2 regions of the Aquiluna borgnonia genome follow, and region 2 is predicted to be linked to the other one. Evidence: predicted binding sites of a transcription regulator. Region 2 holds the regulator's gene; the other holds the start of a gene.
The links. Region 2 encodes HrcA, which represses chaperone genes, less so after heat shock. Its sites were predicted from a motif close to TTNGCACTCGNNNNNNNCGAGTGCNAA; they were not measured.
Positions count from the first base shown of each region.

Region 1: a site for HrcA is predicted at 2,304-2,330, ahead of groL (chaperonin GroEL). Genes of this name have one in related genera too.

Region 1 is NZ_CP054056.1:308,605-315,927, reverse strand. It holds gene HRU87_RS01675 (sensor histidine kinase) at 1-587, shown strand, start outside; gene groL (chaperonin GroEL) at 649-2,268, opposite strand; gene HRU87_RS01665 (cold-shock protein) at 2,413-2,613, opposite strand; gene msrB (peptide-methionine (R)-S-oxide reductase MsrB) at 2,788-3,189, shown strand; gene HRU87_RS01655 (hypothetical protein) at 3,199-3,372, shown strand; gene HRU87_RS01650 (DUF554 domain-containing protein) at 3,377-4,102, shown strand; gene HRU87_RS01645 (fatty acid desaturase family protein) at 4,155-5,243, shown strand; gene HRU87_RS01640 (aspartate ammonia-lyase) at 5,240-6,634, opposite strand; gene HRU87_RS01635 (DUF805 domain-containing protein) at 6,675-6,977, shown strand; gene HRU87_RS01630 (DUF1761 domain-containing protein) at 6,974-7,323, opposite strand, start outside.
Region 2 is NZ_CP054056.1:580,816-588,138, forward strand. It holds gene lepA (translation elongation factor 4) at 1-1,646, shown strand, start outside; gene hemW (radical SAM family heme chaperone HemW) at 1,646-2,848, shown strand; gene hrcA (heat-inducible transcriptional repressor HrcA) at 2,891-3,913, shown strand; gene dnaJ (molecular chaperone DnaJ) at 3,910-4,959, shown strand; gene HRU87_RS03035 (RsmE family RNA methyltransferase) at 4,959-5,648, shown strand; gene HRU87_RS03040 (HIT domain-containing protein) at 5,674-5,988, shown strand; gene HRU87_RS03045 (PhoH family protein) at 5,988-6,935, shown strand; gene ybeY (rRNA maturation RNase YbeY) at 6,925-7,323, shown strand, end outside.

The DNA.
Region 1 (7,323 bases), 270 kb from region 2:
TGGGTGCGATCAAAAAGCCAAAAGACATTGCTGAGGCCATGGATCGAATTGAATCCGAAGCGATTCGAATGTCTGGTCTAGTGGAGAGCTTGTTGACCCTGACGCGGATGGATGAACTCCAGCAGCTCAACCTTGAAAAGCATGACCTTGCTGACCTTGCAGAGCAGGTGGCCAAGGATGCCCGGGTTGCTAACCCCGCGGTGGAATTCAAAGTGATGTGCCAAGCTCCTATTGAGCCATTTGAGATGGATGGCAATCGCATCAAGCAAGTGCTGACCAACCTGGTGGCTAACGCTTCGAGGTTCGCCCCCGAGGGCTCGGAGGTCTCTATTGAACTTCTCAAGGCCGAAGACAAAGTGCAGGTGAACGTGGTTGACCACGGTGAGGGCATTCCTGAAGCCCTGCAGGAAAAAGTATTTGATCGCTTCTACCGAGCCGATAACTCGCGCAATCGCGAAACTGGAGGCTCTGGGCTTGGCTTGGCTATTGCCCGCAGCATCGTAAACGCCCACAAGGGCAGGATCTGGGTGGAAGCCACTCCTGGGGGCGGAGCAACTTTCAGCGTTGAACTGCCAATGGCCAGGTAGCTGAAAAGGTTAAAACAAAGAGCCGGGGTGGATTTCCACCCCGGCTCTTTGTTTTGAATCTTTAGAAGTCCATTCCTGCGCCTGCGTCAGCGGCTGGAGCAGCAGCTGGCTCTGGGCGCTCGGCGACAACCGCCTCGGTGGTTAGGAACAGACCTGCGATGGAGGCCGCGTTCTGCAGGGCAGAGCGGGTTACCTTCACTGGGTCGTTGATGCCGGCCTGCAGCATGTTCACGTACTCACCGGTTGCAGCGTTTAGACCGTGACCGTCTGGCAGGTTGGAAACCTTTTCGGCAACCACACCTGGCTCTAGACCTGCGTTGATAGCAATCTGCTTCAGCGGAGCAGAGATGGCAACAGCCACAATCTTCGCACCGGTAGCCTCGTCGCCAACTAGGTTCAGGTCGTTGAACGCAACCTTGCCAGCCTGCAGCAGTGCAACACCACCACCGGCGACAATGCCCTCCTCGACCGCAGCCTTGGCATTGCGGACTGCGTCCTCAATGCGGTGCTTGCGCTCCTTGAGCTCAACCTCAGTTGCGGCACCAGCCTTGATAACTGCAACGCCACCGGCCAGCTTTGCCAGGCGCTCCTGCAGCTTCTCGCGGTCGTAGTCGCTGTCGGTGTTTCCGATCTCGCGGCGAATCTGCTCAACGCGGCCCTTGATCTGGTCGGCGTCTCCCGCACCCTCAACGATGGTGGTCTCGTCCTTGGTGATTACCACCTTACGAGCGCGTCCCAGCATTGCGAGGTCGGTGTTCTCTAGCTTTAGGCCAACTTCCTCGGCAATTACCTGACCACCGGTGAGGATTGCGATGTCCTGCAGCATGGCCTTGCGGCGGTCACCAAAGCCTGGGGCCTTTACGGCAACCGACTTGAAGATTCCGCGGATCTTGTTTACAACCAAGGTTGCAAGGGCTTCACCCTCGATGTCCTCGGCAATGATCAGCAGCGGCTTCCCGGCCTGCATAACCTTGTCAACGATCGGCAGCAGGTCCTTCATGTTTGCAATCTTGCTGTTGGCGATCAGAATGTAGGCGTCCTCGAGGATTGCCTCCTGGCGCTCTGGGTCGGTGACCATGTAAGCGGAGACGTAACCCTTGTCAAAGCGCATACCCTCGGTCAGCTCAAGCTGAATTCCAAAGGTGTTGGACTCCTCAACGGTTACAACACCTTCCTTGCCGACCTTGTCGATGGCCTCGGCGATGATCTCACCGATGACTGAGTCTCCGGCAGAGATTGAGGCAGTAGCAGCGATCTGTTCCTTGGTCTCAACTGGGACTGCCATCTTCAAAAGAGCCTCGGTAACCGCAGCAGAAGCCTTGTCGATTCCGCGCTTCAGCGAAATTGGGTCTGCTCCAGCGGCTACGTTCCGTAGGCCCTCCTTGACCAGGGCCTGAGCCAATACGGTCGCAGTGGTGGTGCCGTCACCGGCAACATCGTCAGTCTTCTTTGCAACTTCCTTGACGAGCTCTGCACCAATCTTCTCGAATGGGTCGCTCAGCTCAATTTCCTTGGCGATCGACACACCATCGTTGGTGATGGTTGGGGCGCCCCACTTCTTCTCCAGCACGACGTTGCGTCCGCGTGGACCTAGGGTCACCTTTACGGTGTCAGCCAAAATGTTGAGACCGCGCTCTAGTCCGCGACGTGCCTCTTCATCAAAGTGAATAATTTTTGCCATTTGGGTTTCTCCCGTTTGCATCTAAAGAGTTTGGATTAGCACTCGAGGTTGTTGAGTGCTAATACATTTTTAGCACTCTCCACCCCAGAGTGCAAGCGAAAGGCCGATGTGCAATGCACATCGGCCTGACTTAGGTCTGTTCTATTAGAGGACGGAGACGTTCTCGGCCTGAGGGCCCTTGTCTCCAGTCTTGACGTCGAACTCGACTCGCTGGTTTTCCTTCAATTCGCGGTAACCATCAGTCTGGATTGCGGAGAAGTGTACGAATACGTCTGGACCGCCGTCCTGTGTGATGAAACCAAAACCCTTTTCAGAGTTGAACCACTTTACGGTTCCTTGTGCCATTGTTGCTCCTGATGCTTTGTAAACATCCGCGAGGTCCGCGAATGCATCGGGTTTCAACGCAAAGTTCCATCCGACTAGATAAACCTTACGCAAGACCGGGGATTAAACAAGGGAATTGCAATAACTGGTAAATGTGTTACTAAAGGGTTATAAAGCTTATTTTTCCTGGAGGAATTGATGTACGAAGTCTATAAAACCGATGAGCAGTGGCGCCAGGAGCTCTCAGAGTTTGAGTACCACGTGCTTAGGATGGCAGGCACAGAGCGGGCTTACACCGGAGAACTGCTGGACGAAAAACGCTCCGGCAGCTACCACTGCCGCGGCTGCGACGCCTTTTTATTTGAGTCGGATACCAAGTTTGATTCGCACTGCGGCTGGCCTTCTTTTTATGAACCGCAGGGCAATGAAGCAATTGAGTACATCGAAGATCGATCACACGGCATGCTCAGAACCGAGGTGCGCTGCTCAAAGTGCGGTGGTCACCTTGGTCACGTATTTGAAGACGCACCCCAAACTCCAACCGGAAACCGCTACTGCATTAACTCTGTGAGCATCACCTTCAAGCCAGCCCAGTAGTGTTTTCGCATGGCTAAAATCACTCCGGAGTCCGGATCCCTTTACGGTTTGGGCTTCATCGGCGCAGCGATTTACTACATCTCAACCGCCACAGACTTTTGGACTGGCGCCTTGGGTGTGCTGAAGTCTCTGGTGTGGCCAGCTTTTCTGGTGTTCGAACTTCTAACCTCGCTGGGGGCCTAGCTCGGTGGGAACCATAATCAACGTCCTTGCCATTCTGATCGGCAGTTTCGTCGGAATGCTGCTTGGTAACCGGCTTCCAGAGAAAATGTCCAGAACCCTCACCGATGCCATGGGCCTTGTCGTCTTGGTAATCGGCGCGATGAACTTGGCAGATCTCTCAAACGAAGATTTCAAGGCTGCCACCGGAATCTTCCCGACGATTTTGGTCGTTCTAGCCTCTCTGCTCATCGGCGGCATCACTGGATCGCTGCTAAAAATCGAGCAGCGTCTTGAGGGATTCGGATCTTGGCTGCAGAGCAAAACCAAGTCCAAGGGAGATCGAGACGCCTTTATTCAGGGATTCGTCAACGCCTCGCTGCTCTTCACTATCGGTCCGATGGCGGTTCTAGGTGCGCTGCAGGATGGCCTGGGAAACGGCATCGACATTCTGGGTTTGAAATCGACCCTCGACGGTTTTACTTCGGTGGCTTTTGCAGCGACCATGGGCCCTGGAGTTGCTTTCTCCGCAATACCAGTTGGCTTATGGCAGGGACTCCTCACTGTGTTGGCCATGAACGTGGGTGAGGTTTTATCCAGCGCTGCAGTTGCATCGATAACGGCAACCGGCGGTATTTTGCTGCTGGGAACAGGTTTGAGAGTGCTTCAGCTGAGGATGGTCTCGGTTGCCGATTTGCTTCCCTCGCTGATTGCTGCACCCCTTCTCACGATCGTTATTTCCAGCTTGAGCTAAATACTTTTCCTCTCTGACCGTAAATACCAAATTCGTTGCTTAGACTTTGGAAATGACCGCCACCTTGAGCTCCAGGGCAACCACCCGTTTTCACGATGTATTGACCCTGGTTAAGGCCGAAGGTCTTCTGGCAAAGCGCCCTTCCTTCTACATCATTCGCCTTGTGGTGCTTTCAATTGTCGCTGCGGGGTTTTGGAGCCTCGCGATCCTTACCGGATTTGCCCTGGACCAGAGCCAGTGGTGGATTTTGCTTGCGTTTGGACTTGCAGCCCTGCTTGGAATCACCAGCGCTCAGTATGGATTCATAGCTCACGAGGCAGCTCATCGCCAGGTGTTTAGAAGCAACCGTGCCAACGACGCCCTGGGGCTGGTGCTAGCGAACCTATTCGCAGGTTTGAGCTATGGATTTTGGTTGCGCAAACACAACAAGCACCACCAGCGTCCAAACCAGATTGGCGAAGATCCAGATATCGCTATTCGCGTGTTGAGCTTCACGACCGAATCAAAGCTTGCCAAAAAGGGCGTTGAGCGCTGGTTCTCTGACCGCCAGGGCTACCTATTTCCCCTGCTTTTGTTCTTCACCGGCTTTGACCTACTGCTGGATTCCATGCTCGCCCTGGGTAGGACTGAGCGCCCCTTGAAGACTCGAATTTTAGAGTTCTCCCTAATGGTGGTTCGCCAGGTATTGCCCTACATCGCCATGGGACTCATTTTTGGCTGGCTCTGGGCCATTGCCCTCTGGTTTGTGATGATGCTGACTTTTGGGTTTTTCATGGGTGCGGCCTTTGCGCCCAACCACAAGGGCATGCCACTGATTGCCAAAGACTCCAAGATTGACTTTTTTGAGCGCCAGGTGCTGACCTCCAGAAATATTCGAGGCAGCTGGCTCAAAGATAACCTCATGGGAGGTCTGAACTACCAGGTCGAGCACCACCTGTTCCCCTCCATGGCACGCCCCTACCTGCGCCGGGCCCACGAGATTGTTGCTCAGTATTGTAAGGAGCATGACATTACGCTGGTTGAAATGAACCTGATTTCCAGCTACCGAGTCATCATGAAGCACCTAAACCAGGTTGGGCTCTCTGGAAACAGCAACCCCTTTGCCTGCCCAATGGTTTCAGAGCTTCGTCCGAGAAACTAACTACCGGTTAGCCCTCGGATATCACCCAAGAGCTCGTCAAAGCTCTCGTTGGTCAAAAGTCCCAGCGCAAGCCCGGCTTCCCGAACGCTGCAGTTGTGGGATTGAGCGTATTTAGCAATCGATGCGGCTGCCTCATAGCCCAGGGTTGGAGCCAGCGCGGTCACCAGGCCGATGGAGTTCTCCACCTCTGATCTCAGGAACTCGCGGTTGGCGGTAATGCCGTCAATACAGAAATCCGCCAGCATCCGGCAAGCCCGCCTCAGATAGACCAGGTTCATCATCAGGGATCGAGCGATGATGGGTTCAAAGGCATTTAGCTGCAGCTGTCCCGCCTCTGATGCCATGGTCACGGTGAGATCGTTTCCGATTACCTGGAATGCCACTTGGTTGACGGCCTCAGGTATTACCGGATTTACTTTGCCGGGCATGATCGAAGAGCCAGCCTGACGAGCCGGAAGATTAATTTCCCCAAATCCTGCCCTTGGGCCAGAAGATAGCAGCCTGAGGTCATTGGAGATTTTGGAGAGCTTGATCGCTAGGCGCTTGAGCACACTTGAGGTTGAGACAAAGACTCCAGTGTCGCTGGTCGCCTCAATGAGGTTTTCGGCGAGGCTGAACGGGTGCTCACACAACTCACTCAGTATCTTGACAACGAGTTCGGCATAACCGTCGGGGGTATTCAGCCGAGTTCCAATGGCCGTGCCGCCCAGGTTGAGTTCGCTAAGTAGTGGAATGATTTCCCTCAGCCTGGACTGGTCTTCACCCAGGGTCAGGTCAAAGGCGGCAAACTCCTGCCCCAGGGTCATTGGGACCGCATCCTGCAGCTGGGTCCTACCCATTTTCACAACATCGGAAAATTCGCTGGACTTTTTTGCCAGCGCGGTTCTGAGCTGAGTAACGGCCTCCAGCAGAGCGAGAATTTCAATGATTAGCGAAACCTTGATGGCGGTTGGGTAGACGTCATTGGTCGACTGCGATGCATTGACGTGGTTCAGCGGGTGGATTTGGTCGTACTCACCCTTTTGAAAGCCCGCTATCTCCAGGGCTCGGTTGGCAATCACCTCGTTGGCATTCATGTTGGTTGAGGTTCCGGCACCACCCTGAATGGCATCCACCGTGAATTCGGCATCCCAGAGTCCGTCTCGAACCTCTATTGAGGCCGCAGCGATTGGGGTCGCAAGATCCTGGGTGATAACACCGAGTTGGAGGTTGGCCTTGGCGGAGGCCTCTTTGATAAACCCAAGCCCTCGGATTAGGGAGCGGTAGTGCCCAATAGGCACCCCGGAGATGTTGAAGTTTTCTATCGCCCTGAGGGTGTGAATACCCCAGTAGGCGGAGCTTGGAATTTCTCGCTCACCAAGCAAATCGCGTTCTAGCCTCGTTGCTGACACCCTCCAAGTATGGCTCATTTTTGAGCGCTAGAGTGGCGGCATGGAACTATGGGAAGCAACAAAACTAGCCTTCAGAAACTATGCAAGTTTTGCCGGCAGAACTACTCGCGCGGACTACTGGTACTTCATCCTGGCACTGTTCATCGCCCAGGCCGCACTTAGCGTTATTTCTGACGATGTTGCGAGAGTTTTCAGCATTGTCACGCTGCTCCCCTGGCTAACCTCAACCATCAGAAGGCTGCGGGATGTGCGGCGTTCCCCTCACAGCCTGTGGTGGCTGCTGCTACCGATCGTGGGCTGGATCATCCTGATTGTTCAGTTGGCAGAGCCAAGCAAAGACTAGATAAAACTCGCGATGATGGCACCCATCGCTGCTAGTGACACGATGTCTTGACCAACCTCGAGAATCCAAACCTTCAGGCCAAAACCGCCAAAGAGCTTGTGACCGATTGAGGTTGCCGCTGAGAAACCAACGCCCAGTAGTGCACCAAATGCGAGGCCCTCATACCAATCAAGACCACCGGTCGCAGTCTCGGCAAGCGATACGGCTACGGCCATAACCAATGCCTGCACAAAGGCACCAGCAAAGGTCAAACCAAAAACCATTCCCATGGACTCAGTGCCCGGGTTGTCCCCGGGGGTCTTGCCCATCAGCTTCCACCAGATCGGGAAGAAGGTTTTGGGGCCAA
Region 2 (7,323 bases):
AGTCTCAGGCCGTGCGCCTGCCGTGGGAGGTTGACGGAACGACCTACGCATTGAACATGATCGACACGCCCGGTCACGTGGACTTCACCTATGAGGTTTCGCGGTCGCTCGCCGCCTGTGAGGGCGCAGTGTTGCTTGTCGACGCCGCACAGGGTATTGAGGCTCAAACGCTGGCAAACCTCTACCTGGCTCTTGAAAACGACCTCGAGATCATCCCGGTCCTCAACAAGATTGATCTGCCCGCGGCACAGCCTGAAAAGTATGCGGAGGAACTAGCAAGTTTGATCGGTGGTTCTCCAGAAGACTGCCTGCGGGTTTCGGGAAAGACCGGAGCTGGAGTTCCTGAGCTGCTCGATCGCATCATTAACCGAGTACCGGCCCCAGTGGGAGATCCAGACGCTCCGGCCCGAGCAATGATTTTTGACTCGGTTTACGATTCCTACCGCGGCGTTGTGACCTATGTTCGAATGATCGACGGAAAACTCCACCCGCGCGAGCAAATTCAGATGATGTCAACCAGGGCTGTCCACGAGCTTCTTGAAATCGGTGTTATCTCTCCTGAGCCAGAACCAACCAAGGGACTATCCGTTGGTGAGGTCGGCTATCTAATCACCGGTGTGAAAGATGTCCGTCAGTCGAAAGTTGGCGACACTGTAACCACCAAACTAAAGCCAGCCACCGAAGCGCTCAAGGGCTACGCAGAGCCAAAGCCCATGGTGTTCTCGGGTATTTATCCAATTGACGGAAGTGACTATCCAAACTTGCGCGAGGCACTGGACAAGCTTCGCCTTTCGGATGCGTCACTTGTTTATGAACCTGAGACTTCCGCTGCACTGGGATTTGGTTTCCGCTGCGGCTTCCTTGGGCTGCTGCACCTTGAGATCATCACTGAGCGACTTGAGCGAGAGTTCAATCTCTCGCTGATTGCAACATCGCCATCGGTGATTTACCGAGTTACAAAGGATGATGGCGGAGAGCACATTGTCACCAACCCTTCCGAATTCCCAGAGGGAAAAATTCGTGAGGTCTTTGAGCCCATGGTCAAGGCGACCATCCTCAGCCCCAAAGATTATGTTGGAACGATCATGGAGCTGTGCCAGTCTCGTCGAGGCTCTCTGATTGACATGCAGTACTTAGGTGAAGACAGGGTCCAACTTCGCTACAAGCTTCCGCTGGCTGAAATCGTGTTTGATTTCTTCGATCACCTGAAGAGCAAAACCCAGGGCTACGCATCCCTAGATTATGAGGACGATGGCTTTGCCGAAGGGGATTTGGTCAAGGTTGACCTGCTGCTCCAGGGTGAAAAAGTCGACGCCTTCAGCTCGATTGTTCACCGTGACAAGGCTTACGCGCAGGGCACCAGGATCGCAACCAAGCTTCGGGAGCTAATTCCTAGGCAGCAGTTTGAAGTTCCAATTCAAGCTGCCGTCGGAGCCAGAATCATCGCCAGGGAAACCATCAGGGCTATTCGCAAGGACGTTCTTGCCAAGTGTTACGGCGGTGACATTTCTAGAAAGCGCAAGCTTCTCGAGAAGCAAAAAGAGGGCAAGAAGCGAATGAAGATGGTGGGCAGGGTTGAGGTTCCCCAAGAGGCTTTCATTGCTGCGCTCTCTACCGAAGAAGCCAAGCCCGACAAGAAGAAATAGTGGCTGCCTCGTTGCCCCACGGCGACCCTTGGCCTGACGACAACAGGCTAGAGGTTGAGGTGAGAAACGACTCAACTTTTCATGTTTATCTTCATGTTCCTTTCTGCGTTGTCAGGTGCGGGTACTGCGACTTCAATACCTACACGGCAAATGAAATCGGTGACATTTCTCAGTCCACATTCCACGAGTCTCTAATTCGTGAGATTGAATTCGCTGACTCCGTCCTGTCAGGCTCCGGTATTCCAAAGAGAAAGCTGGAGACTGTTTTTATCGGTGGTGGCACCCCATCACTGTTTTCGCCGTCACAAATCGGGGCTCTGCTAACAAGGCTCGAAGAGGCGTTCGGTTTTGGGGAAGATGTTGAAATCACGATGGAGGCAAATCCTGAGGGGCTGACCAAAGAGCGGCTCGCAGGCTTTTACGAATCCGGGATCAACCGTTTCAGCATCGGGGTTCAATCTTTTGATGAGCAGGTTCTGAAGACACTGGACAGAGTGCACACGGCCGATAAGGTTCGGAGTGCAGCGCGAGATATTCGTGAGCTTGGGGCAAGGCTAAGTCTGGATTTGATCTACGGCGCCCCTGGCGAAAGCTTGGAAAGCTGGTCTAAAACGTTAGATCTGGCACTGGAACTAAAGCCCGAGCACGTTTCTGCGTATGCGTTGATCGTTGAAGAGGGCACTGCGTTAGCCCGGAGAATCTCCAGGGGTGAAATGCCTGACATTGATGAAGATCTCAATGCTGATAAGTACCTCCTAGCAGAGCAAAAACTAACCGAGGCTGGCCTGGAGAACTATGAAGTCTCTAATTGGGGGGAGCCGTGCAGGCACAATCAGGCTTACTGGCGTTCAATGGATTGGTGGGGATTTGGACCGGGCGCACACTCTCACATTTCAGGCACAAGATTTTGGAACCACAAATACCCGGCCAACTACTCGAAGCTACTGCTTCAGGGCAGTCCAATTCACTCGATGGAGAGCCTTGACGCTCGGACCCGCAGTGAGGAGCGGCTGTTGCTAGAGCTTAGGACATCGGATGGGGTTGATCGCAAACTTCTACGGGACCTTGGCGTCTCACCACAGCGCGTTTCGGAGCGGATCGCCTCTGGTCACCTGAGACTTGAACCCGGTGGTCAAATTGTCCCAACCCTGGAGGGAAGGCTACTGGTGGATGGGATTGTGCTGGATTTCCTGACCAATTAGCTCAGTTGTTTTAGACTTGGCACTCGAGGTAGGTGAGTGCCAATGATTCCAGAGAGATCCCTAGAGGTTCTTAGGGCTATTGTTCAGGACTTTATATACTCCTCACAGCCCGTGGGCTCAAAGTCACTGCTTGATAGACATCCCCTGGGAGTCTCAGCAGCCACAATTCGTAACGACATGGCGCTTTTGGAAGAAGAGCAGCTGATTGTTGCGCCTCACACCTCAGCCGGACGCATCCCAACCGAAAAGGGCTACCGCCTTTTTGTTGACAAGCTTTCAGACCTTAAGCCACTTTCGCAGGCCGAAAAGAGTGCAATTGAGAATTTCTTGGTGGGTGCAAACGACATCGATGACATCGTGGAGCGGACTGCAAGGCAACTGGCGCAGCTGACCAACACTCTCGCTCTTGTTCAGTACCCATCGCTCGGAAAGTCCCGCGTCCGCCACATTGAACTAATCCCGTTGAATTCAGCCCGCGTGCTACTGATGCTCATAACTGACTCTGGTCGGATTCAGCAGCACCAGGTTGAAGTTGCCGAGCTGGATGATGCGGTGGTTCAAGAGTTGCGCGGCAGGCTAAACGGAACCCTTGCCGGGTTGCCGCTGGCTGAGGTTAAGGCCAAGGTGTCGGGTTTGGTGACGGAGTTTTCTCCCGCGCGACGCGCTGCAATCGATGTTTTGATATCCGCTTTGCTGGAGCTGGTTGACGAGAATCGACTCGAAAAGATCATGATTTCAGGTGCTGCCAACCTGGTTAAGCAGGAGCAGGATTTCTCAGGCGATCTCTCACGCGTTTTGCAAGAGATTGAGGAGCAGGTTGTGCTACTCAAGCTCCTCGAGGAATTGAGTGCAGATCAGCACGGCGTGGGCTTGCGAATTGGCAGTGAAATCGGAAACGAGAATCTAAGGAGTGCCTCAATTCTGGTCACCGGCTATGAGAATAACGGTGCCGAGATAGCCAAGCTTGGTGTTTTGGGTCCCACGAGAATGGACTACTCGGGGAACATCGCGGCCGTCCGGGCAGTTGCTAGATACCTGACCAAAATTTTGGAGGGAAACTCTTGAGCGATCACTACGAGGTGCTCGGCGTCTCTCGGACCGCTTCCACCGATGAGATAAAAAAGGCCTATCGAAAACTCGCCCGTGAGCTTCACCCGGATGTAAATCCAGACCCTAGCGCTTCAGAAAAATTCAAGCTGGTAACGCACGCCTACGAAGTCCTCTCGGATGAAAATCAGCGGGCAAGCTACGACCGCGGCGGCGATGCTGGCTTTGGCCTGGGGGACATTTTTGAGTCATTCTTTGGGGGCGGGGCCCGTGGGCCTCAGTCAAGGGCTCAGCGTGGGCAGGACGCTTTGCTTCGGGTCGACCTAGAACTTGACGAGGCTATTTTTGGAGTCGAAAAGACTCTCAACATTGACACTGCAATCCTGTGCGAGACGTGCCACGGATCCTGTTGCAAACCGGGCACCTCTGCGCGCGTGTGTGACATATGTCGAGGGTCTGGTCAAATCCAACGACAGGTACAGTCTTTTATGGGAATGATGGTCACGACCACCCCTTGTGGATCCTGTCGAGGAACCGGTGAAGTCATTCCGGATCCCTGCATTTCCTGTCGCGGGCAGGGTCGAGTAAGAGCCAAGCGCGAACTCGACCTAGAGATTCCCGCCGGAGTGGCCGACGGAATGCGCCTCCACCTTGCCGGTCAGGGTGAAGTTGGTTTTGCCGGCGGTCCAGCGGGTGACATCTACCTTGAAATCTCTGTTCGGCCGCATCCTATTTTTGGTCGAGATGGTGATGACCTGGTGGCTGTATTGGAAGTTCCGGTGGCAGATGCCGCTCTCGGGTTCAAAACGGAGATTGACACATTTGACGGTTCCACATCCATTGAGGTCAAGCCGGGTGCCCAGCACGGTGACACCATCACTGTCAAGGGTTTGGGGGCGACTCGAATTCGAGGCCGAGGTCGAGGAGACCTGAACATCCAGCTCAAGGTGCTAACGCCGACCCGACTGGACTCTGGCGCCAAGGCGCTGTTTCAAAAGCTTCGCGAGCATCACCAGGAGGATTCACCAAGGCTCGGCTCTCGCAGGACCAAGGGCCGGTTCTAGTGCATTGGTTTTATGACCCCGCGCTGACCGTATCTTCCGTTCGGCTTCCCGAGCAAGAGGCAAAGCACGTCAAATCGCTGCGATTGGAAGTCGATGAGGAAATTGCCATCACAAACGGTCTGGGTTTGGTGTTGAAGGCACGCCACCAGGGAGATTCTGATTATCAGCCGCTCGACAACTACACAGTGCAGGAACCAAAACCTCGGTTTCATCTAGTTCAGGCCCTTGCCAAGGGGGACAGGGACGAAATGGCCCTGCAGGCTTCCGTGGAACTTGGTGTCAGCTCAGTAACACCCCTGCAGTCCGAGCGCTCTGTGGTGAGGTGGGACGGCAAAGCGGAAAAAAACCGTGAGCGTTGGCAGCAGATCGCGCTGGCCGCAATGAAGCAGTCCCAGCAAGCTCACCTATGCGCCATAAGAGAGCTACAAACAACCAAGACTGTTCGGCCAGTTGGGCTTGGTTTGGTCCTAGATCCTGCCGCCAGTCAGACGATTAGCTCGGTTAGATTCGAGCTTGATGACATTACTTTGGTTGTCGGGCCTGAGGGTGGACTTAGTGATGCCGAGATACAAAAGCTCTCAGAATCGGGTTTCACTCCGGTTCGCCTGGGAACCTCTGTGCTCCGCACATCAACTGCAGGTCCCGCTGCCATCGCCGCCCTCATGCTCGCTGTTGGGGCTTGGGACTAAGACCTAGGATTGGGCTGGAGGAAAAATGGACTGCATCTTTTGCAAAATCATCTCGGGGGCACTTGGCACTGAGTTGCTGGCCGAGAATGAGCAGGCGGTCGCCTTTGCGGACATCAATCCACAGGCTAAAACTCACATTTTGGTGGTTCCAAGACAGCACACCGTCAACATCTCCGAATTAGAAAACGACACCGTTCTTCTGGGTCTTTTCAGCCTCATCAGAGAGGTATCTGCTCAATTTACCGATGGTCAATTTAGATTGCAGTTCAACGCGGGCGAGCGCGAGGGGCAATCGGTGTTCCACACTCACGCTCACATCTTGAGTCAGTCGGGAAATTAGTGGCTCAGCTGAATTTTGAAATCTCAAGGGTCAATGTTGCAGACCTCCTCGGGCCGCAGGATCGACTCGTGAAGAAACTTGAAAAAGACTTCCCGGGACTCAGGGTTCAAAACCGCGGCAACGCGTTCATGCTCGAGGGCGAGCCTTCCCAGCTGGAATCCGCAAGGCAGGTCCTAGAGGAGTTAGCTGACCTTATCGCCCAGGGAGTGGTCCCGGATGAACGCTCGGTAACTGAGTCAGCGCGCATTCTGGCTTCAGGCTCGGAGGTTCCATCAAAGGTGCTCGGTGCAGGAGCGATTGTTACCCCTGGTAAAACCGTGCGAGCCAAGACCCTGGGTCAAAAGCAGTATTTGGAAGCCATAGACGAGCACACGATAACTTTCGGAATTGGCCCGGCTGGAACAGGAAAAACCTACCTTGCGGTAGCCAAGGCCGTGTCTGCGCTTTACGCCAGGCAGGTTAGTCGAATCATCCTTACTAGGCCCGCCGTTGAGGCTGGTGAGCGACTTGGTTTTCTACCCGGAACCCTAAGCGAAAAGATTGACCCTTACCTGAGGCCGCTATTTGATGCCATTCAGGAGATGTTGGAACCAGAGGCAACAGCCAGAATGCTTCAGGCCGGTGTGATTGAGGTGGCACCGCTGGCCTACATGCGTGGCCGCACTCTGAATGACTCATTCATTATTTTGGACGAGGCACAGAACACTACCGCCGAGCAGATGAAAATGTTCCTGACCCGACTTGGTTTTAATTCAAAAATGGTCATCACCGGAGACACCTCGCAGGTTGATCTTCCCGGTGGGAAATCTGGTTTGAGCATCGCAACCAAAATTCTTTCGGGGGTGGAGGGGCTGCACATTTCGAAACTCTCCAGCAAAGACGTGGTGCGCCACGAGCTGGTGACTCGAATTGTTGAGGCATACGATAGGGCCCAAGATGAGCATTGAAATTTCCAACGAGTCCGAGGTAGCGGTCGACACTGACCGCGTGCTCGCGCTTGCCTCGAGTGTCCGGGATGCCTTGAAGCTTCACCCAATGGTTGATGTCGGCATCATTTTCGTTGACGAGGGTCCAATGACCGATCTCCACATCAAATGGATGGATGAAGAGGGGCCGACAGACGTGCTCAGTTTCCCCATGGATGAATTGCGTCCGGGGTCTGATCTGGTTCCCTCCCCAGAGGGAGTCCTCGGCGACATTGTGGTTTGCCCGCAGGTTGCAACCAGGCAGGCCATAGCCGCTGGTCACGAGCCGATCAACGAGGTGCTGCTTTTGGTGACCCACGGCATGCTGCACTTGGTTGGCTTTGACCACGCCGAACCAGAGGAGGAGCGC